Regions from separate parts of the Cronobacter dublinensis subsp. dublinensis LMG 23823 genome, predicted to be linked through region 2. Evidence: predicted binding sites of a transcription regulator. Region 2 holds the regulator's gene; each other region holds the start of a gene.
The links. Region 2 encodes LexA, which represses DNA repair genes until DNA is damaged. Its sites were predicted from a motif close to TNCTGTATGTACATACAGNA; they were not measured.
Positions count from the first base shown of each region.

Region 1: a site for LexA is predicted at 3,583-3,602, ahead of sulA (SOS-induced cell division inhibitor SulA). Genes of this name have one in related genera too.
Region 3: a site for LexA is predicted at 4,392-4,411, ahead of AFK67_RS08495 (metal-dependent hydrolase). Genes of this name have one in related genera too.
Region 4: a site for LexA is predicted at 3,970-3,989, ahead of umuD (translesion error-prone DNA polymerase V autoproteolytic subunit). Genes of this name have one in related genera too.

Region 1 covers NZ_CP012266.1:1,631,025-1,636,457, forward strand. The annotation lists gene AFK67_RS07415 (AAA family ATPase) at 1-817, opposite strand, end outside; gene matP (macrodomain Ter protein MatP) at 1,001-1,456, shown strand; gene ompA (porin OmpA) at 1,654-2,697, opposite strand; gene sulA (SOS-induced cell division inhibitor SulA) at 3,056-3,562, opposite strand; gene AFK67_RS07435 (TfoX/Sxy family DNA transformation protein) at 3,780-4,394, shown strand; gene yccS (YccS family putative transporter) at 4,385-5,433, opposite strand, start outside.
Region 2 covers NZ_CP012266.1:3,984,723-3,990,155, forward strand. The annotation lists gene AFK67_RS18430 (cupin domain-containing protein) at 1-251, opposite strand, end outside; gene zur (zinc uptake transcriptional repressor Zur) at 360-875, shown strand; gene AFK67_RS18440 (CsbD family protein) at 961-1,170, opposite strand; gene dinF (MATE family efflux transporter DinF) at 1,382-2,689, opposite strand; gene lexA (transcriptional repressor LexA) at 2,812-3,420, opposite strand; gene AFK67_RS18455 (diacylglycerol kinase) at 3,529-3,897, opposite strand; gene plsB (glycerol-3-phosphate 1-O-acyltransferase PlsB) at 4,030-5,433, shown strand, end outside.
Region 3 covers NZ_CP012266.1:1,847,215-1,852,647, forward strand. The annotation lists gene katE (catalase HPII) at 1-1,643, opposite strand, end outside; gene cedA (cell division activator CedA) at 1,840-2,085, shown strand; gene AFK67_RS08490 (L-cystine transporter) at 2,261-3,652, opposite strand; gene AFK67_RS08495 (metal-dependent hydrolase) at 3,788-4,378, opposite strand; gene kduD (2-dehydro-3-deoxy-D-gluconate 5-dehydrogenase KduD) at 4,492-5,250, opposite strand.
Region 4 covers NZ_CP012266.1:3,448,278-3,453,314, forward strand. The annotation lists gene AFK67_RS15840 (hypothetical protein) at 293-607, shown strand; gene AFK67_RS15845 (hypothetical protein) at 993-1,760, shown strand; gene AFK67_RS15850 (hypothetical protein) at 1,750-2,178, shown strand; gene AFK67_RS15855 (Y-family DNA polymerase) at 2,263-3,528, opposite strand; gene umuD (translesion error-prone DNA polymerase V autoproteolytic subunit) at 3,512-3,949, opposite strand; gene AFK67_RS23085 (hypothetical protein) at 4,542-5,037, shown strand, end outside.

The sequences.
Region 1 (5,433 bases), 2.1 Mb from region 2:
GAATTAACAGCGGCCAGGCGTCGCTTGCTGGCGCAGGCAGCTGATGCTGCTGCGCGAGCGCGCAGACCCAGCTGCACCAGAGCGTCACATCTTCTTCGTCAGCGATTTGCAGGTCATCTTCATATTCACTGTAGATGGCCTGTTGCGCGAGCACCGGTTCCATCTCCTGGAAATCGGCCAGCGATTCGCGATCGCCTACCAGCACGACACGCAGACTGAGCGGGAGGGAAGGAACGGAAACCGGCAGCGGGCGCGATTCGTCCGGCGCCAACCAGTCAAAGCGTTTCGCGATGACCATCTGTTTGAGGCGCACCCATAACAGCGGCTGCATCAGCAGGGTTTTCAGCGCCACAACCAGGATGCCGCCGTTCGCTTTGTGCACCAGACCCGGCTCTAAGGTAATTTTGCCAGCGAACTGGCGCACGCAGCCAAACAGTTCGGCCGCTTCGGCCCACGCGGCGACGACCACGTCGCGACGCACGGCGAAATCGCCCGGCGCGTTATCAGGGGGCGCCAGCGTAACGTGGTGGTCTTCAATAAGATAGTGGCCGCCAGCGAGGCCAGACTGTTCCGGCAGTAACGCTTTCGCCACGCCGGCAATCAGCTCCAGCAAAGGCGTCTCTTCGTCCGCCTTCACCAGCATGAAATCATTCAGAGGGCGCGGAGCGCAGAGCTGGGTCAGCCCGTCATAGAGGCGAGGCTGCAACGCCTCAAAATCAAGCGCGCCGTCAGCGACGGCGTCCATTTCATCAAACCGGGACTCGAAGGTCGCCGTATCGGGTACAAGCGCTTGTGATGTAAGTCTGTTAATGGTCAATGTCGAGGTTTTTTAGTCAGATGTAAAAGGCGAGATTATAGCGTAATGGGGCGGCCAGCACACCGGAAATGCCGATATTGCCCGGCAGATTCTCCCGACGCGTCACAGACGGTTATTTCCCCTCAGCGAAACGAAAAAAAACTGTTATCCTGAAATGAGTTACACGGTCATCCTGAGATCGCAATGAAATACCAACAACTCGAAAACCTCGAAAGCGGCTGGAAGTGGAAATATCTGGTTAAAAAGCATCGCGAAGGCGAGCTGATAACCCGCTATGTCGAAGCCAGCGCGGCGAAAGAGGCGGTGGATCTCTTGCTGGGTATGGAAAACGAACCGGTAAGAGTGCTGGGCTGGATTGAAAAGCATATGAACCCGGCACTGCAAAACCGCCTGAAACAGACGATTCGCGCCCGTCGTAAACGGCATTTTAATGCCGAGCATCAGCACACCCGTAAAAAGTCTATCGACCTTGAGTTTATGGTCTGGCAGCGTCTGGCCGGGCTTGCGCAGCGGCGCGGTATTACGCTTTCAGAAACCATCGTGCAGCTGATTGAAGATGCGGAGCGTAAAGAGAAGTATGAGAACCATATGTCGACGCTGAAACAGGATTTGCAGGCGCTGCTCGGTAAGAAAGAGTAATCAGGGCGGGGCGGCGACGTCAGGTTGACGGGCATTTTGGTAGAGGCCGCAATCTGAGCGGTGATGGTAACACAGACGTGTTTTCCATAACCGGCAAAACGCGCTATCAATTTGACGCTCTGCAGCAAAGCCTTTAACGGCAGAAAGCGCCAGAAATAAAAAACCCCGCCTTAGCGGGGTTTTTCTTAACGTTTAACTTAAGCCTGCGGCTGAGTTACAACGTCTTTAACGCCTTTAACTTCGATCTCTACGCGACGATCCGGGCCCAGGCAGTCGATCAGAGCTGCACGAGCTTTCACGTTGTCACAGGTGTTGCCGGTGACCGGGTTGGATTCGCCCATACCACGTGCGGAGATCTTGTTGGACGGGATACCTTTGGAGATCAGGTAGTCAACAACAGACTGAGCACGTTTCTCAGACAGACCCTGGTTGTAAGCGTCAGAACCGATGCGGTCGGTGAAGCCCAGAACCACGACGGAACCGTCTTTCGGATCCAGGTTGCTCAGCTGGGAGTACAGCTGATCCAGCGCCTGCTGACCTTCCGGTTTCAGGGTAGCTTTGTTGAAGTTGAACAGAACGTCAGACTTCAGGGTGAAGTGCTTGGTCTGTACTTCCGGAGCCGGAGCCGGAGCCGGTGCAACAACCGGAGCTACGTTGTCTTCCTGACCGAAACGGTAGGAAACGCCAAGGCTCAGCATGCCGTTGTCCGGACGGGTACCAACAGTCTGCGCGTCGCCGATGTTGTTAACCCACTGGTATTCCAGACGGGTAGCGATATCGCGGGTAACTGCCCACTCAACGCCGCCAGCAAATACCGGGGAAACGCCGGTGTCGTGGTCGTCGCCGCTGATGTTAGAAGAGGAGTCAGCACGCCATACCATGCCGCCCAGACGGGTGTAAACGTCCAGGTCGCTGGTTACCGGGTAACCCAGTTTAGCGGTCAGCTGTACGCCCTGAGCTTTGAAAGCGCCGTTTACAGTGTCGCCTTTATACGGCATGCGGCCCAGCCAGTCGTAGCCCATTTCGAAGCCAACGTACGGGTTAACCTGGTAACCACCGAACGCGCCTGCGCCCAGCTGGCTTTCGTGAGTCGGGCCGTCGTTAGGAATAAAACCGGTATCGTGGAACTGGGACCAACCCAGTTTGCCGCCTGCATACCAGGTGTTATCTTTCGGTGCGGCCTGCGCTACGGTAGCGAAGCCAGCCAGTGCCACTGCAATCGCGATAGCTGTCTTTTTCATTTTTTGCGCCTCGTTATCATCCAAAAAGGCCATGCGCTTTTCCGGGAGGAAAAGTTCACGGTTAAATCCTTCACCGGGGTTATAGCTCAATGGTTACTCTACCGATATTGTCGGTTTATTGATGAGCACCCTGGCGAGGTAAAGTCTACAACGTAGTTGGAAACTTACAAGTGTGAAGTCCGTCAGGCATATGAAAAAAAACAACTTGCGAAAGCAAAATTTAACATTTTTGCGGCAATTTTAAACACTCGTAAAGTGCGGGACCGGACGAAATCGCCCGTCTGGCCGTTCATTCGCCACAATCACTTTTAACGAAGGTCCATGTTCAAATTCTTACCAGGATTAATCCTAAAAAGGATTAATGCACCATTCTTGAGTGAATTCTTAGGCCAGAACGTGGTCTGTCGCCCGTCAAAGAGGGCTGGACGGGACGCATTAAAAAGCCCATCGCATTACCTTTCTCTGCCGCTTCCGTCAGGCGACGATGTTCGTCATCCGTTAAGTCATCATGCAGCCAGGCGATCACAACGCTATAGTTGCCGGTCTCCAGTGCGCGAATCATTGAATCGATAGTGACCTGCGGATTCATCTGGCTCACCTGCATTACCTTCGTCAGCGGCAAACCGGAGGATTCGACCCATTCACGGCTCAGGCGTTGTTGCGGCGTGAGCCACAGCTGCCAGCGGGACTGCTGACCGAGCTGCTGCAACAGGGGCAGCAACACCAGTTGCGTCATCCACGGCTGATCTTCGTTATACATCACTTCACTTATCAATCCCTTGGTTTCAGCCTGAGCTAAAGCGCCAGCCGTTTCTTTTGCCAGACGACGTGAGCCATGCGCGCGATTTTGATGAGAAAAGTACATAAAGGTCCAGCCTCGCTAGTTACTGTATGCATATACAGTACTGCTGGTGAGGCCAAAGATCAATCTAAATTTCGGAAAGCATCTCGCAAATTTCACATCTTGTTTGTCCGGAAACAAAATTCGGATTGCTCACCAGGCACAACTTTCATATGTTCCTGTTAAGGGAAAAGCTAATGGAATTTTTAGTCCGTTACTTATTGATATAAAAGGAATAAATATGGATAACGCTTCGACTGACACTCTGGTGCGAGTTCAAAATACCCTGTCATCATTAGGTGATGTTACTCACCGTTCGCTTTTTGGGGGTTATAGCCTCGCCATCGACGACGCCGTGTTCGGCATGCTGGCAGAAGGGCGTCTGTATCTGCGCGCCAGCGAACAGAGCCGCGCTTACCAGCAGGCGCACAATCCGCCTATGCTCGTCTGCACCCGTCGCGGACGTCGTATCAACCTCAACTATTATCTGGCGGATGACGCGCTGTGGGAGTCGCCTGCGTTGCTGCGTGAGCACGCGCGTACGGCGCTGGCCTGCGCGCAGGCGGAGAAAACCGAGCGCGCCCGCGGGCGACGCGTGAAAGATCTGCCGAACCTTAACGTGCAGCTTGAGGTATCGCTGTGGGAGGCGGGGATCCGTGATGTTGAAACGCTGTGCGCATTTGGGGCGAAGGAGTGCTGGCTGAAGCTTCGCAAGGCCCGCAAAAATCTCAGCCTGCATGTGCTCTACGCGCTTCAGGGTGCCATTACCGGCACCCATGAAGCCGCATTACCGACACAAATTCGCGAAGAGCTGCTGGAGTGGTTTATGCAGCTCTCCGTACAGAATCAGTCCTGAGCCAGCTGGCGCTGGAGTCGGCTGATTTCCGGCAGCAACGAGACAAGCAGCCCTATCTGCTGCAGCACCAGCGGCTCTTTACTCTCCTGGCGCGGCTCAATCTGCTGAATGCGCTGCGCCAGTTCCGCAAGCGATTTCTCGACACGCGCATCATCGGCAGGCTGGTGATGAAGCGCGTCGTCAACATAACAGACGGCATCGTCAAGCAGGGAGAGGATCTCCTGACGCGTCAGTTTTTCGCGGTGCGCGCCAAGTGCGGAAATGTAGCTCGTCAGCGTGTGGTTGAGGCACAGAAACCGGAAGGCGATATCGCGCATCTGCGCGCTGACTCTGGGCTCGCTCGACATATTTGACACTACCGACGCCAGTTCCGCATCGCTGTTATGCGCGTCGCGACGGGCGATGCGATAGGCGAGCCGGTTGTCGCGCCCCTGATGATACTGCTCAAGGATCGCGTCGAGATAGCGGCAGTTGGCATTCAGCGCGCGCTCAAGCACCGCAGGTAACCGCCGGAATCGCCAGTCGGGCCAGATAAAGCTCACCGCAAACCAGGCGATGGCGCAGCCGATTATCGTATCTACCACGCGCGGCAGCGCCACCTCAAAACCCTCGCCCAGCAGGTTAAAGCACAATAGCACCAGCAGCGTGATAAAGAGCGTGGCGTGCGCGTACTGCACGGTACGGAAAACGAAAAACAGCACGCCGGTGATAACAATCAACACCAGTTGCCCTTCCAGCGAAGGTACAAAATAGAGCACCGGAATGCCCACTGCGACGCCCGCCAGCGTGCCGATAATGCGCAGCGTCAGTCGATGGCGCGTGGCGTTATAGTTCGGCTGGCAGACAAACAGGCTGGTGAGCAAAATCCAGTAGCCGTGATTGAGCCCGGTAAACTGGATGAAGGCGTACCCCACGCACAGCACGACGGACATCCGCACCGCGTGGCGAAACAGCGCCGACTGCGGCGTAAAGTTACGGCTCAGGCGAAACCAGATGTCGCTAAAACCGTTCAGGCTGTCATCCGCCAGACGGTGTTCGC
Region 2 (5,433 bases):
TCGCCGTTAAGCCAGACCTCCGGGAATCCTTCCAGCACATAAACAAACTCTTCTTCGCTACTTTCGGCATGCGGGTACGAGGTGCGACGCCCCGGCGGCAGACGTTCATGATGGATGCCAAGTCGTGTCAGCCCCATGCGCTTCGCCAGCGGCGCGCCAATCGACATACGTTCATTGCTGTCAGGATAGGCGGCCTCATCATTGCCCTCAATGTCCTGCCAGTGACAAATACAATCAGGTCGTGCTTGCATAGAACCTCCAGAAAACGTTACCTGAAAGGTATAACACAGCCCATATGTCGGTGTTTTGGTCGGTTCATGATAAAGTGATGACTTAATCATGATTCATAGAGGATGCCGATGGATACGACGATTTCGCAGGAAGTTCTGGCGCAGGCTGAAAAGCTCTGCCAGCAACGTAATGTGCGCCTGACTCCGCAGCGCCTCGAAGTGCTGCGCCTGATGACGCTACAGCCGGGTGCCATCAGCGCGTATGATCTGCTCGATCTGCTGCGCGAAACCGAGCCGCAGGCGAAACCGCCAACCGTCTATCGCGCGCTCGATTTTCTGCTCGAACAAGGATTCGTCCATAAGGTGGAATCCACCAACAGCTATGTGCTGTGTCATCTGTTCGACAACCCGGCGCATACGTCAGCCATGTTTATCTGCGGTCGTTGCGGCGTGGTGAAAGAGGAAGCAGCGGAAGGGGTGGAAGATATTATGCATGCGCTCGCGGCGAAAATGGGCTTTGCGCTGCGCCATAATGTCATTGAAGCGCACGGGCTTTGCGCGGCCTGCGTGGAAGTCGAAGCGTGTCGTCACCAGGGCCAGTGCGGACATGACCACAGCATTACGGTGAAAAAGAAAGGACGTTAAAACAGGAAAGTGTGGGTGGTACATCCTTGTACCGTCGGGCAGGGCAGCCTCAGGGGAAAATACCGTTGAGGTGGTAGCCAGCAGATTACCAGCGGTAATCGTGGCGAGATTCCCAGTCAGTGACTTCCTTATCCGCTTCGTCTTTCGCGTAACCGTAACGCTCCTGGATTTTACCTACCAGCTGGTCACGTTTCCCTTCGATGATGGTCATGTCATCGTCGGTTAATTTACCCCATTGTTCTTTCACTTTACCTTTAAACTGTTTCCAGTTACCGCCAGCTTCATCTCTGTTCATAGACGTCTCCTTTAACATTCGGTAGTGAATCAGTCTCACAGGTTTTCCTGTGGGGGCTCAGCCAGAGTTATCTTCATCATTTGCTGAACGTACTATTCATTTTAGACGTCAATTTTAACCGTGGCGGAATATTCAGAATCTTTAACCATAACGAAGCGCCGGAGCCGACAATTACTCCCCTGACGGCACCCGCTTATTCGTGATGAAAAGTTCAGTGCAGCAGGCGCCCGCGACGCCATAAATAGCCAAGCGACAGCCCGCGCAGCGCCAGAAACACGGTGAGCGCCAGCCACAGCCCGTGGTTGCCGAGATACGGCAGCGTTAGCAGCGTCAGTCCAAACCCCAGCGCCGCGACAGCCATGCTGTTGCGCATCTCGGCCCCGCGCGTCGCGCCGATAAACATGCCGTCCAGCAGATAACACCAGACGCCGACGAGAGGCAGGATCGCCTGCCAGAAGAGATAAGGCTGCGCCAGCGCCTGCAGCGATGGCAGGGAGGTTAGCAGCGACACGATAGACGGCCCGGCGACGGCATACAGCAGCGTGAACGCGAGCGCCACCATGCCCGCCTGTCGGCACGCGGCGCGCCAGACGCTATGCAGTTGCGATTTGTCCTGTGCGCCGAACGCCTGACCGGCGTGGGCTTCCACCGCGTAGGCAAAGCCGTCGAGCGCATAGGCGGTAAAGGTGAGTAGCGTCATCAGCAGCGCGTTAACGGCGACGATATCGCTGCCGAGCCGCGCGCCAAGCACAGTAATGGATCCAAAACAGAGTTGCAGCAGCAGCGAGCGCAGCATGATGTCCCGGTTCAGCGCCAGCAGCCTGCCGACGCCGCCGCGCCAGGCGGTTTTCAGCATCAGGCGCGTAATGCCGCGCAGGCGCAGAACGCGCGCCGCCATAATAAGCCCGATGCCAAGCGTCGCGTACTCCGCGATGGCGGTCGCAAGCGCCGCGCCCTGTACATTCAGGCCCAGCCCCATCACAAACCAGAGATCGAGCGCGATATTAAGCAGATTACCGACGACCAGCAGAATGACCGGCGCTCTCGCATATTGCACGCCGAGCAGCCACCCCAGCAGCACCAGATTCGCCAGCGACGCGGGCGCGCTCAGCCAGCGAATTTCGAGAAACCGCCGCGCCTGCGCCAGCACAGCCTCGCTACCGCCGGTGATATGTAACGCCAGGTGAATAAGCGGTTCACGCAGCGCGATAATCAGCGCGCCAGCAAGCAACGCCAGCGCCATCGGCTGTACCAGCGCGCGGGCCAGCGCTGCCGGATCACGCGCGCCGAACGCTTGAGCAGTAAGGCCAGTGGTGCTCATACGCAAAAAGAGGAGCAGCATAAACAAAAAGCTGGTGGCGGTCGCGCCGACTGCGACGCCGCCCAGATACACCGGGCTGTCGAGATGGCCTATCACTGCGGTATCGACCAGCCCGAGCAGGGGCACGGTGATATTGGAGAAAATCATTGGCAGCGCGAGGCGCCAGAGGGCTTTGTCGGTAGAGGTCAGAAAGGGCATATGGCGTTCCGATGCCGTTACGCGAAGAAAACCGTTAAGAGAGGTCGCGAAGCCGGAGAGCCATTACCGTAACCGGGGCGGGCCAGTTACGGTAATGAAGCGTCACGAGGCCGGTAACGCTGTCAGAGCCATTCGCCGTTGCGAATAACGCCGACCGCGAGGCCTTCGATAGAGAAGTTGTGCTCACGCAGATCGACAACGATAGGTTTAAACTCGCTGTTTTCCGGCAGCAGCTCAACGACATTCCCCTGCTTTTTCAGGCGTTTTACCGTCACTTCATCGTCGATACGCGCCACAACGACCTGGCCGTTGCGTACATCCTGCGTTTTATGCACGGCTAACAGGTCGCCGTCCATGATCCCGATGTCTTTCATCGACATCCCGCTAACGCGCAGCAGAAAATCGGCATTCGGCTTAAACAGGCCCGGATCGACCTGATAGTGGCCTTCGATATGCTGCTGCGCCAGCAGCGGTTCGCCCGCAGCGACACGCCCTACCAGCGGCAGGCCGTTTTCTTCTTCCTGCAGCAGACGAATACCGCGCGATGCGCCAGAAACAATCTCCAGCACCCCTTTGCGCGCCAGCGCTTTCAGGTGCTCTTCCGCCGCGTTAGGCGAACGGAACCCCAGACGTTGCGCAATTTCCGCGCGCGTAGGCGGCATGCCGGTCTGGCTGATGTGATCCCGAATGAGATCAAACACCTCTTGTTGCCTGGTAGTTAATGCTTTCATTCCGCCCCCTGGGTGCATATACAGTGATGCTGTGAGTATATACAGCTAAAGGCGATTTTAAAACCATAACCGGTTAAAAAAGCGCTTCTTTAGCGATTTCTGGAAAACTTATCGCAAATGCTGCCAGAGCAGCGTGACCCACACGACCAGCGCAAGGATAATCGACATCAGCACGGCGGCGGAGCCCATGTCCTTGGCGCGGCCCGAAAGCTCATGAAATTCAGGACCGATACGGTCCACTACCGCTTCGATGGCGCTGTTGAGGATCTCGACGATCATCACCAGCATCACGGAGCTTATGAGCATGACACGGGTCATCGGGTCGACGTCCAGCCAACAAGCGATAATAATTGCAGCAATAACGGCGACCGCCTCCTGGCGAAACGCCGCTTCATTTTTCCAGGCAGCGCTCAATCCCTTCCAGGAATAGCCAGCTGCTTTAATAATTCGGGTTAATCCCTTGGTGTTATTGGCCATGACAAGAAACCTTTTTTAAATTCAGGCGTCAATGCTAATGCGCTTCGATAAAGAAGCACCACAGAAATTCTACGGAGTTTCTGATATTCTTGCGCCGCAATTGCATTATTAACCAGAGGCTTTACATCGTTTATGTCCGGTTGGCCACGAATTTACTACAAATTACTTAATTTACCATTAAGCGTGCTGGTAAAAAGCAAGTCCATCCCGGCGGCGCCCTGCCCCGAACTTGGGCTCGACACGTCACGTCCCATCATGTACGTGCTGCCATATAACTCGAAGGCAGATCTCCTGACGCTGCGGGCCCAGTGCCTGGCGCACGATCTGCCGGACCCTCTGGAGCCGCTGGTTATCGACGGCACCGAGTTGCCGCGCCATGTGTTTATCCATGGCGGCCCGCGCGTGTTCACGTACTACACGCCGAAAGAAGAGTCGATCAAGCTGTTCCACAACTATCTTGACCTGCACCGCAGCAACCCGGATCTCGACGTCCAGATGGTGCCCGTCTCCGTCATGTTCGGTCGCGCACCGGGCCGCGAAAAAGGCGAAGAAAACCCGCCGCTGCGCATGTTAAACGGCATTCAGAAATTCTTTGCGGTCTCCTGGCTTGGCCGCGACAGCTTTGTCCGTTTCTCGCCGCCGGTGTCACTGCGCCGCATGGCGACCGAGCACGGCACCGACAAGCGTATCGCCCAGAAGCTGGCCCGCGTGGCGCGCATGCATTTCGCCCGCCAGCGCCTCGCCGCCGTCGGTCCGCGTCTGCCGGCGCGTCAGGATCTCTTTAACAAGCTGCTCTCGTCAAAAGCTATCGCCCGCGCCGTTGAAGACGAAGCGCGCACCAAAAAAATCTCGCACGAGAAAGCCCAGCAGAACGCCGTGGCGTTAATGGAAGAGATCGCCGCCAATTTCTCTTATGAGGCGATTCGCCTTACAGACCGCGTACTGGGCTTTACCTGGAACCGTCTCTATCAGGGCATCAACGTCCATAACGCCGAGCGCGTGCGTCAGCTGGCCCACGACGGCCATGAGATTGTGTATGTGCCCTGCCATCGCAGCCACATGGACTATCTGCTGCTCTCCTACGTGCTCTATCATCAGGGGCTAGTGCCGCCGCATATCGCTGCCGGTATCAACCTGAACTTCTGGCCTGCCGGGCCGATTTTCCGTCGCCTGGGCGCGTTCTTTATTCGCCGCACCTTTAAAGGTAATAAGCTTTATTCCACGGTGTTTCGCGAATACCTGGGTGAACTGTTCAGCCGCGGCTATTCGGTAGAGTACTTCGTTGAGGGCGGGCGTTCACGCACCGGTCGTCTGCTCGACCCGAAAACCGGCACGCTCTCTATGACCATCCAGGCGATGCTGCGCGGCGGCACGCGTCCGATTACGCTGGTGCCGATTTACATCGGCTATGAACACGTGATGGAAGTGGGCACTTACGCTAAAGAGCTGCGCGGTGCCACCAAGGAAAAAGAGAGCCTGCTGCAAATGCTCCGCGGCCTGAGCAAGCTGCGTAACTTAGGCCAGGGTTACGTGAAC
Region 3 (5,433 bases), 2.1 Mb from region 2:
ATATGGCAGAGGTGATCCACCACGCGCTCGCGGATGTAGCTGCGCACGACTTTGCTGAGCTCAAAGCTGAACGCGTCGATGATATGACGCTGCTCAACCGGGGTCTGGCTCTGCCAGAAGAGGCGCGGCTGGGAATAATATTCACCGAATGACGGGCTGCGCTCGCGGATCTTATGGCCTTCGACGCGCACCTGATGGCTTTCAAATCCGCCAGCCTTCGGCGCAGGCGGCGTCTCGCGCGGCCAGTTGTCGTTAATCGAGTTCGGCTCATAGTTGGCCGGATTGGTGTCGATATCCATCCGGTGCATGCCGTCGCGCTGGAAATTATGGTACGGGCAGGTCGGGCGGTTAATCGGGATCTCGTGGAAGTTCGGCCCGCCGAGGCGGCTTATCTGGGTGTCGGTGTAGGAGAACAGACGCCCCTGCAACAGCGGATCGTTAGAGAAATCGAGCCCCGGCACAATATGCCCCGGATGGAACGCCGCCTGTTCGTTTTCCGCAAAGAAGTTATCCGGGTTGCGGTTTAGTACCATTTTGCCGACCAGCTGCACCGGCACCAGCTCTTCCGGGATAAGCTTGGTGGCGTCCAGCAGGTCGAAGTCGAATTTAAACTCATCTTCTTCCGGGATGAGCTGCACGCCGAGTTCATATTCCGGGTAGTCGCCCGCCTCAATGGATTCCCACAGGTCGCGGCGGTGGAAGTCCGGATCACGGCCGGTCAGCTTCTGGGACTCATCCCAGATAAGCGACGCTTTGCCCGCGACCGGTTTCCAGTGGAAGCGCACAAACGTGCCTTTCCCTTCGGCATTGATAAAGCGGAAGGTATGGATGCCGAAGCCTTCCATGGTGCGGTAGCTGCGCGGGATGCCGCGATCGGACATCGCCCACATCACGTTATGCAGCGTCTCAGGTTGCAGCGACACGTAATCCCAGAAAGTGTCGTGGGCGCTCTGGCCCTGCGGCACGGCCCAGTGCGGCTCCGGCTTCACGGCGTGGACAAAGTCCGGAAATTTATGGGCGTCCTGAATGAAAAAGACCGGCGTGTTATTGCCCACCAGGTCGAAAATCCCTTCTTCGGTATAGAACTTAGTGGCGAAGCCGCGGATATCGCGCACCGTATCCGCCGAGCCCGCGCCGCCCTGGACGGTTGAGAAACGCACAAACACCGGCGTGATTTTTTGTGGATCGCTTAAAAACGCGGCTTTGGTGATGTCGCTCAGGCTTTTGTAAGGCTGGAAATAGCCGTGCGCGGCAGAGCCGCGGGCGTGAACGATGCGCTCAGGAATGCGTTCGTGGTCGAAGTGGGTGATTTTTTCACGCAGGATAAAATCTTCAAGCAGCGTCGGGCCGCGGGTGCCTGCGCGCAGCGAGTTCTGATCGTCGGCGATGCGCACGCCCTGGTTGGTGGTCAGCGCCTCGTGCTCGCCGCCCTTGCGGAAGGTCTCCAGCGCGCCGAGCTTATCGTTAGTCACCTGCGGGGCCTTCAGGCTGCCCGGCGCGGTCGGCTGTTCGCCCGGCGGCGTCGGTGCCGGAGAAGGGCGGTGGGAGCCATCATCCGGCGCCAGCGATCCCATGCCCGGTTGGGACGACCGCGCGTCATGGAACGGCGCTTCGTGGTTAGGGCGTTTCTCATCATTCGACATTGAACTCGTCTCCTTTCCTTTTTCTAACGCAGTCGGATGACTGCATGAAATGTAAGGTAACTATAGAACAGGCCTGAAGTTCTTGCGGAAAAGGCGACGGCGTAAAAACCGGCAAATGAACGGCGCAGCGCACGCAGGATGCGACGCAACGCGCCGCGATCCGCTATCATAGTGGTTTATCTTTTGTTTTCAGCCAGTGAATCCGACGCTTATGAAACCACTTCGTCATCAGAATCGTCCCGTTATCAGCTATGTTCCCCGCGTGGAGCCGGCACCGCCGGATCATGCGGACCGCATGGAGGGCTTTGACGATGTCTGGGTGCTGAAGGGCAAGTATGTGGCGTTTGTGATGTCCGGGGATCGTTTTCGTCGCTCGCCCGCGTTCAGCTCGCCCGAAGCCGCCCAGCGCTGGGCCAATCAGCTTAAGCAGGATGAGATCTGACGCCTGGCGCGCTAATAGCGATGCCGCGTGCAATTCGCGCCTGAGCCTTAGCCTGCCATCCCTGTCAGAAGAGAAAGCCCGCCGTCGTGCGGGCTTTTTTGTGGCCTGAATGCACGCTCCGGGCATAAAAAAAACCGGCACAGGGCCGGTTTTTGCGGGTCTATTGATGAGGCGATTAACGGTGCGCCAGTTCGGCTTCGTCATCGCTGTTCAGGATGGTTTTATCCGTCTGCTTCAGCCACTGGCTGGTGAGCGTACCAGCCGTCATAGAGCCGCTGACGTTAAGCGCGGTACGGCCCATATCGATAAGCGGTTCAACGGAAATCAGCAGCGCCACCAGAGTGACTGGCAGGCCCATTGCCGGGAGCACGATCAGCGCCGCGAAGGTCGCGCCGCCGCCAACACCCGCCACGCCTGCGGAGCTTAAGGTCACGATGCCGACGAGCGTCGCAATCCACACCGGATCGAGCGGGTTAATGCCAACGGTCGGGGCAACCATCACCGCCAGCATGGTCGGGTAGAGACCCGCACAACCGTTCTGGCCGATGGTCGCGCCAAAGGACGCCGCGAAGGAGGCGATAGACTCCGGCACGCCGAGGCGACGGGTCTGCGCTTCAACGTTCAGCGGAATGCTGGCGGCGCTGGAGCGGCTGGTAAAGGCGAAAGTCAGTACCGGCCAGACTTTACGGAAATAGCGCAGCGGGCTGACGCCATTCACCGCGAGCAGCACGCCGTGCACCACGAACATGATGCCGAGGCCGAGGTAAGAGGCGACCACAAAGCTGCCGAGCTTGATGATGTCCTGCAGGTTAGAGCCCGCCACGACTTTGGTCATCAGCGCCAGCACGCCATACGGGGTCAGCTGCATGACCAGACGCACCAGCTTCATCACCCAGCTTTGCAGGATGTCGATAGCCGCCAGCACGCGCTCGCCTTTCGGCGCGTCGTCTTTCAGCAGTTTCAGTGCCGCGACGCCCAGGAAGGCCGCGAAAATCACCACGCTGATGATAGAGGTCGGGCTCGCGCCGGTGAGATCGGCAAACGGGTTTTTCGGTACGAAGGAGAGCAGCAGCTGCGGCACGGTGAGGTCGGCGACTTTACCGGCGTAGTTGGTCTGAATGGCGTTCAGACGCGCGGTTTCCGCGCTGCCCTGCACCAGGCCTTCCGCCGTCAGGCCGAAGAGGTTGGTCACCAGCACGCCGACCAGGGCGGCGATAAGCGTGGTGAACAGCAGCGTGCCGATGGTCAGAACGCTGATTTTACCGAGCGAAGAGGCGTTATGCAGGCGCGCGACGGCGCTCAGGATCATCGCAAACACCAGCGGCATGACAATCATCTGCAGCAGCTGCACATAGCCGTTGCCGACAATGTTGAACCACTGGATGGAGGTTTTCAGCGTCTCGCTGTCAGAGCCATAAATGGTGTGCAGCGCGAGCCCGAAGACCACGCCCATCGCCAGACCAAGTAATACTTTTTTCGCAAGGCTCCACTGGGTGTGGCGCGTGCGCGCCAGCAACAGCAGCAGAACCACGAACGCGATAACGTTCGCTATCAGTGGAAGATTCATCCCCGTTCTCCTGATTTTTTTATAACCAGCATGGCCGAAATGGCATGCCTTTATGCCGCAAAGGGTATCAGAATCAAAACAGAGGGCCTTATATCCAAATGGAATGGGTTATATCAAAACGCAATTTCAGTTTATTTACTGTTCCATCTGGTGATGAATAAAACGGTTGAAGGTGTTTTGCAGCGAGTTGATCGCGGCCGACGACCATTTCATCGCGCTACTGTCGGTCATGCTTTGCGGCATCCAGACGGCCCAGACGAACAGCGCCATGCACAGCACTCGCTCCAGCTGATTGCCCTTTTGCGGATAGAGCAGCGGCAGGCGGAAACGCCAGCGGCAGGGCCACAGCAGCGGCACGCCAGCGGGCGTTATCATATCGGCGAGAATATGGCTCAGGTAACCGAGCACCAGCCCCTGCAACGCGTCGGCGGGCAGTATCCACGACTCCGGAACTTTTAACAGAAATAGCGTCAACCCGCCAAAGACCGCCAGCAGGCTGTGCGTAAAGCCCCGGTGGCCGAACATGCGCGCCACGGGCTTTGAGATCCATTTTAGGCGCTGCCCGAGAAAAGATTTCGGGTGATCGATATCCGGCAGCAGGCAGGTGAGAATGGCGGAAGGGATAATATGCCACCAGTCGCCCTGCGCCAGCACAGGGGTCAGCTCGGCATTTTTAGCAAATACCGCGCAGGCTATAGAAAAAAGCAGGTGGCCTTCCGCCGTCATGATGAAACCCTGTAACTGTCAATCTATCCAGTATAGGGTTTTTATACAGTAGAGAAAAGTGGTGACGGTGTAACACTTTGTCACCGCAGGCCGCGTGACGCCTCGTTTCGCCGCTAGCGGGCGAGCCAGCCGCCGTCCACCGCCAGGGTGTAGCCGTTAACATAATCCGACGCCGCCGAGGCGAGAAAAATCACCGGCCCCTGTAAATCCTCGGGTTTCCCCCAGCGGCCCGCCGGTATGCGTGCGAGAATTTCCTCATTACGTTCAGCGTCTTCGCGCAGCGCCTGGGTGTTATTGGTCGCCATATAGCCTGGGGCAATGCCGTTGACGTTAATGCCAAAAGGCGCCCATTCGTTGGCGAGCAGGCGGGTGAGGCCGAGCACGCCGCTCTTCGACGCGGTGTAAGAGGGCACGCGAATGCCGCCCTGGAACGAGAGCATCGAAGCGACGTTAATGATTTTGCCGCCGCAGCCCTGAGCGATGAACTGCTTCGCGACGGCCTGCGAGAGGAAAAAGAGCGCCTTGAGATTGAGATCCATCACCTCATCCCAGTCCTGCTCGCTGAAATTCAGCGCGTCTTCGCGCCGGATAATCCCGGCGTTATTCACCAGAATATCGACCCGGCCCAGCGCATCGACGGTTTGCGTGACGAGCGCCTGCGGCGGCGCGCTGGCTAAATCCGCCTCGATGGCGACGAAGCGGCGACCAAGCGCGTGCACTTTGGCGGCGGTCTCCCGCGCCGGGCGACGGCTGACGCCCGCGATATCGCACCCGGCGGCGGCAAGCCCCAGCGCCATGCCCTGTCCGAGACCCGTATTGCATCCGGTCACCATCGCCACTTTTCCGGCAAGCGAGAATTTCTCCAGCATCATCCGTTCCTCTTTGGCTCATCTGTGCGGCGCAGGGACAACTCCCTTTCGCATTCACAGCAATGATAGGAGGCGGCGAACGAAAAGACAAAGCCAAATGAAACTGCGTTTTAAAAATATGACGGCGAGCGGTTTTCAGGAGAGAAGGTGAGACAAACCGCCGCCGGAGGGCGGCGGTCAACACGC
Region 4 (5,037 bases), 540 kb from region 2:
ATAAATAGCTGATTAATAAGATAAGTGGTTGTTTTTCTTTAGCGTCCAGAAGAATGTAGGAATTTCGGACGCGGGTTCAACTCCCGCCAGCTCCACCAAATATACATGGACAGTGGCAGGACAGAAGCTTAAAAAACAGCGCCTTAGCTACTTAACCCGGACGGTGACCGGACACCCAAGGGACAAAAAAGGATACGCACAGGAGCCGCGGCTCGTAGTGTTATGAAAGCCCGCTTTTGCGGGCTTTTTTGTCTTCTTATACTTGTTTTCTTCGCTAAAGTCAGAGGTACGTATGGCAGCAGACTACATCACCGAGCAAATGGAAGAAGAGTATCGTCAAGGCATGTACGATTTTATAGCTGAAAAAGCGGCAATACTTATCGTAACGTCCCAGTATTCCCGCGAATCTGCTGTCCAGCATGTTAAAAATGTTATTGAATTTCAACAGTCGCATTTGGGTGATCCGGGGTTATACATCGTAGATGAGCAAGGTTATCCAATTGAATGGCTTGTTCCTGAGGCTCAATTTCCTACAATGCCTTTTGGTGCACACCTGCAAAACCAGATAAAAGCGGTAGCGCAACAAATTCGCTATATGATTGATTAATCTCTTAATCACAGTGAGGCAGAGTCGGAACTCAACGGCTTGTCGGACACACTAACTTCGAAAAGCCGCGCATTGTGGTTGTTTTTTTGCCTGCATTCAATTTAGTATCTAATTGTTATTATTCACATAGATATAAATAGGATGGGTTACTCAGAAAGCTGATCATCCCCCAGAACCAACTTCTAAAGTTTGTGTTTCCGTTGCCGATTACAAAAGGTGACATTCGTCGACTATCATTTTTTATATGTGGGTTGAGCACGAAAACAATCACTTTCGGAGTGACAGTTTGTAGCAGAGTGGTACACTCTGCGCCTACATATAAAGGCTTACGCCAAGACATCCGAACAATTTATTTGTTCTTTTTTAATGAGTTACAAGGTCTAGCATGTCAGCTCAGGCACAGACGAAAGCAAACGAACTTCACAGTACTTTATGGTCATACATAAACCGTAAAGAGGTGATCGAACAGGAAGCTGTTGATAACTTTGAAAAGATTATCGCCGCGCTGCATGGCGAGGAAAAAGCTTATCTTAGCGCCCTCCTTTATGCCGCAAAAGGCGACTTTGATGCAGCCGTTCGATGGTTCAATGATGCGCTAAAGTTTGAAGACGGCACGATTGCACTTAACTACCTAGCTTACATTGGCTCAAGCGCTCATAACTATTTCCATAGAATGGAAATCTTCCGCTTGGAAGAACAATTCTGTTTACCTACCATGCGTCGCATTGCCAGGAACGCGGCTTACTGTATAGGCGATGTTAAGCTCATCCGTCGCTATACATTGAAGCTCGCTGCGCTCTGTGACGGAAAAGAAAAACAAGAATTGAAGGATCAAGGGGCATTTATGATTGCACAGGTTGAAAAATTCAAGCAGGCCACAACGCTTTCTTCGAATCAAATCCAAGTACTGTGTGATGCGGCAGAAGGTATTGCCAACAAACATGGGATCAACTGCATTGGTGTTCATTATTTTGTTAATGAAGATTTAGACAACGCTTTCGTTGTACGCGCAGAAACTGATGATCCCGAGATTCTAGCAGAGCTGAATCTCGAAATGCTCTGCTTATTGTCTTCCGAGGAGTATCGCTCTTTGCCTTTTACTTCTTGGTTCCGCAGCGATATGGATGGCATGGAGCAACGCCGTGACAGTTAACGGGCAAGACTTTTTTAACTTTGCTGTGAAATGCATAGCTCATGGCGATGAAATCGGGTACAGAAATGCTGTCGGAAGAGCATACTACGGCCTCTATCATGAGGTATGCTCGAAACTAGAGAAAGGCCCTGACCCAGCTACCCATAGATCCGTAAGAGACTATCTCATTGATAGTGCATGGCTTATGGGTAATGAGCCTTTTGATAAAATGAAACTCATCTCGTTAGGAACATTGCTTAAGCATCTGCACATCCAACGGAAATGGGCGGATTATAATCTTGATGATGACTACCCTAAGGCCGACGCCGAAGCAGTGCTGATTATGGCTCAAAAAGGTCTTGAAAAAGCAAAGGCTATGTATGAAGAAACCTACCCACCACAGCCTGCCAGCCCGTCCGCTAAAGCCCCTACACTTTAGTAAATCGCGAAAGATATAAAAAACGGCCTGATTAGGCCGTTTTTTATATGTACCGAGGTGTATTTACTCGAGGCAAGCTTTTTATTAACTTGCATTTACTACTGGCACATCATTCAACCTCGTCGTGTAACAGGGCGACAGTATCTCACGTTTCATCTGCCACGCCTGCTGGATGCCCTGCCCCGCAAAATACAGGGTTCCCCGCCCCTGCTGGTTGAGTTTGTCCATCAGTGACATCAGCGCCTCGCTGTTAGCGCGCGGCGCGTTCTCATCAAACAAGTTCAGCTGCGCCAGGCCCTGGCTGAAAAAGTCACCCAGCATCACACCTGCTTTCTGGTACCGGTTGCCGTCGCGCCAGACCGCATCGAGGCAGCGCGTCGCCGCGGCGATAATGTCGCGCGTGTCCTGTGTGGGCGTCAGCAATTTGGTCCCGGCGTGGTTGCCGTAATACGGCTCAGCAGAGAACGACGACGTTTTCACAAACACCGAAATGTACCGGCAGAACTGATGCTCGCCACGGAGCTTTTCCGCCGCGCGCGCCGCATAGCTGCAGATAGCCTGGCGCATCGCTTCATAATCGGTGATTCGCTCCCCAAATGACCGGCTGCAGACGATTTCCTGTTTCGCCGGGGCAAACTCTTCGATCTCCAGACAGGGCTCGCCGCGCAGCTCGCGCACGGTGCGCTCCAGCACGACGTTAAAGTGTTTGCGGATAAAGCGGATATCGGTATCACAGAGGTGCAAAGCATTTTTAATACCCATTGCCTCCAGCTTTCTGGCGATACGCCGACCGACGCCCCAGACCTCCTCCACCGGCATCAGCGCCATCAGCCGCCGCTGGCGCGCCTGGTTCGACAGGTCCACCACCCCGCCCGTCTGCGGCCACTCCTTCGCCGCGCGATTGGCGAGCTTCGCCAGCGTCTTCGTCTGGGCGATACCGACACCACAATGGATCCGGGTGTTACGCCGGACGGTGTCGCGTATCTCCCGGCCAAAATCAGCCAGGTCGCGGCAGTTCCGCACGCCCATCAGGTCGCAGAAAGCCTCATCGATGCTGTAGACCTCGACGCGCGGGCACATTTCCTCAAGCGTGGTCATCACCCGCTGGCTCATGTCACCGTAAAGCTCATAGTTGCTGGAAAAGGCAATGATCCGCTGCGGAAACTGCATCTCGCGCAGCTGGAACCAGGGCATGCCCATTTTTATGCCAAGCGCTGTTGCTTCGCGGCTGCGCGCTATCACACAGCCGTCGTTATTCGAGAGCGCCACGATGGGCTGACCGGCCAGATCCGGACGGAATGCCGTCTCGCAACTCGTGTAGAACGAGTTCATATCAACCAGCGCGAACATTGCGGTGCAGGGTATTAATCACGCAAATGACAACGCCGACGATTTCGAGGTCGTCGGCGTCATAAACAGCTATAGGCAGGTAAGCCGGGTTCTCGGCGCACAGCTGCGCCACCGGGTACGTCACCAGCCTTTTCACGGTGAACTCCCCGCCGATATTGGCGACGACGATATCGTTGTGCTTCGCGTGAAGGCTGAAGTCCACCAGCAGAAGGGAGCCATCGAGAATACCAGCGTCGCGCATCGAGTCTCCTGCGACCCGCAGAACATAGGTGGATGAGGGATGTGCAATAAGGTGGGAAACAAGATCAATACCGCTGTCGATATAATCAGCGGCAGGGCTCGGGAAACCAGCAGAAATCAGGTCTGCATAGAATGGGATGCTGACCGGCTTAACCGGCAAGACGAGGGGGTGTATTTTCATTATGTACCTCCTGTAAAAATTACTGTGTATTTATACAGTAGTTTCAGGAGGTAACGAAATCAAGACGAAGCGGCCTATTAATCGTAACGGCAGAGCAGTTTTAACAGCTGCTCTGCCAGGACAATGCGCCAGCTTATTATTCGCCGCTTACGGTGACCGGGGGCACCGGCCAGACAGTTTTTCGGAAAAGCTTTCTTGTTGTGGAACCTCACGTAATGCCTTTCGGTAAGCGCCTCATGCTTCTTTGTCGGTCGGCGCGTCAGGAATCATTGCCCAGTAAGAGTTGGAAAATGTACGTCGAGTTCGGGCGGACGTGCTTTCGAATAACGCAGCCTGATTGTCAGTATTTAAGCTAATTGAGCTGAATCTTATGTGAAAAGAAAAATAAACCTCAATATACGCTATATAATCCGCACGGACATGAAATTTAATACAATATGTAGTGTTTTGATATGAGAGAAACTATGGATACTACATTCATGCCAGTTCTACACCCCCTACAATCCCAGAGATATATTCTCTATATATACTAGCATGCTTTACTGAAAAGTCATAAGATCGGTTGCTCATTACTAACTATGCGGAGCGAACAATGTTAAATAGTGTTTTTTTTAAGAAAATATCGACATTCAATGCAAAACTCGATTCCTCACAAAAAGTAATTAGAAACCTAATTATATCCATGTTTATTCTATATTTGCTTTCTCTATCGGGAAGTGAGAAATTATGGAAAGGCTTTTTTATTATAACTTTAATGTATTGGTCTTATGCAGTAGTGAGTTTCTTAATTAAATTATATAAAAAAGCATACGAAACAACTTTAGGTAAAGGAATTTTAATCTTGGCAGGCTCTATCTGCGTAAATTTAGCCCTATGCTTTTCGGGAATAATAATAAATGACATCACATCTGTATCACCGTCAAACTTCCCTCACTCTTTGATATTCATTGCTACTGCAATGATCCCCTTGATTATCCCCATTGTTATGTCACTGCCATTTACTATCATCCTGATAACATTGCCTTTATGGGGTTGGTTTTTTGTATACGATGAAAAGCTTATTAAATTCTTATTCCCAGGTTACCAGC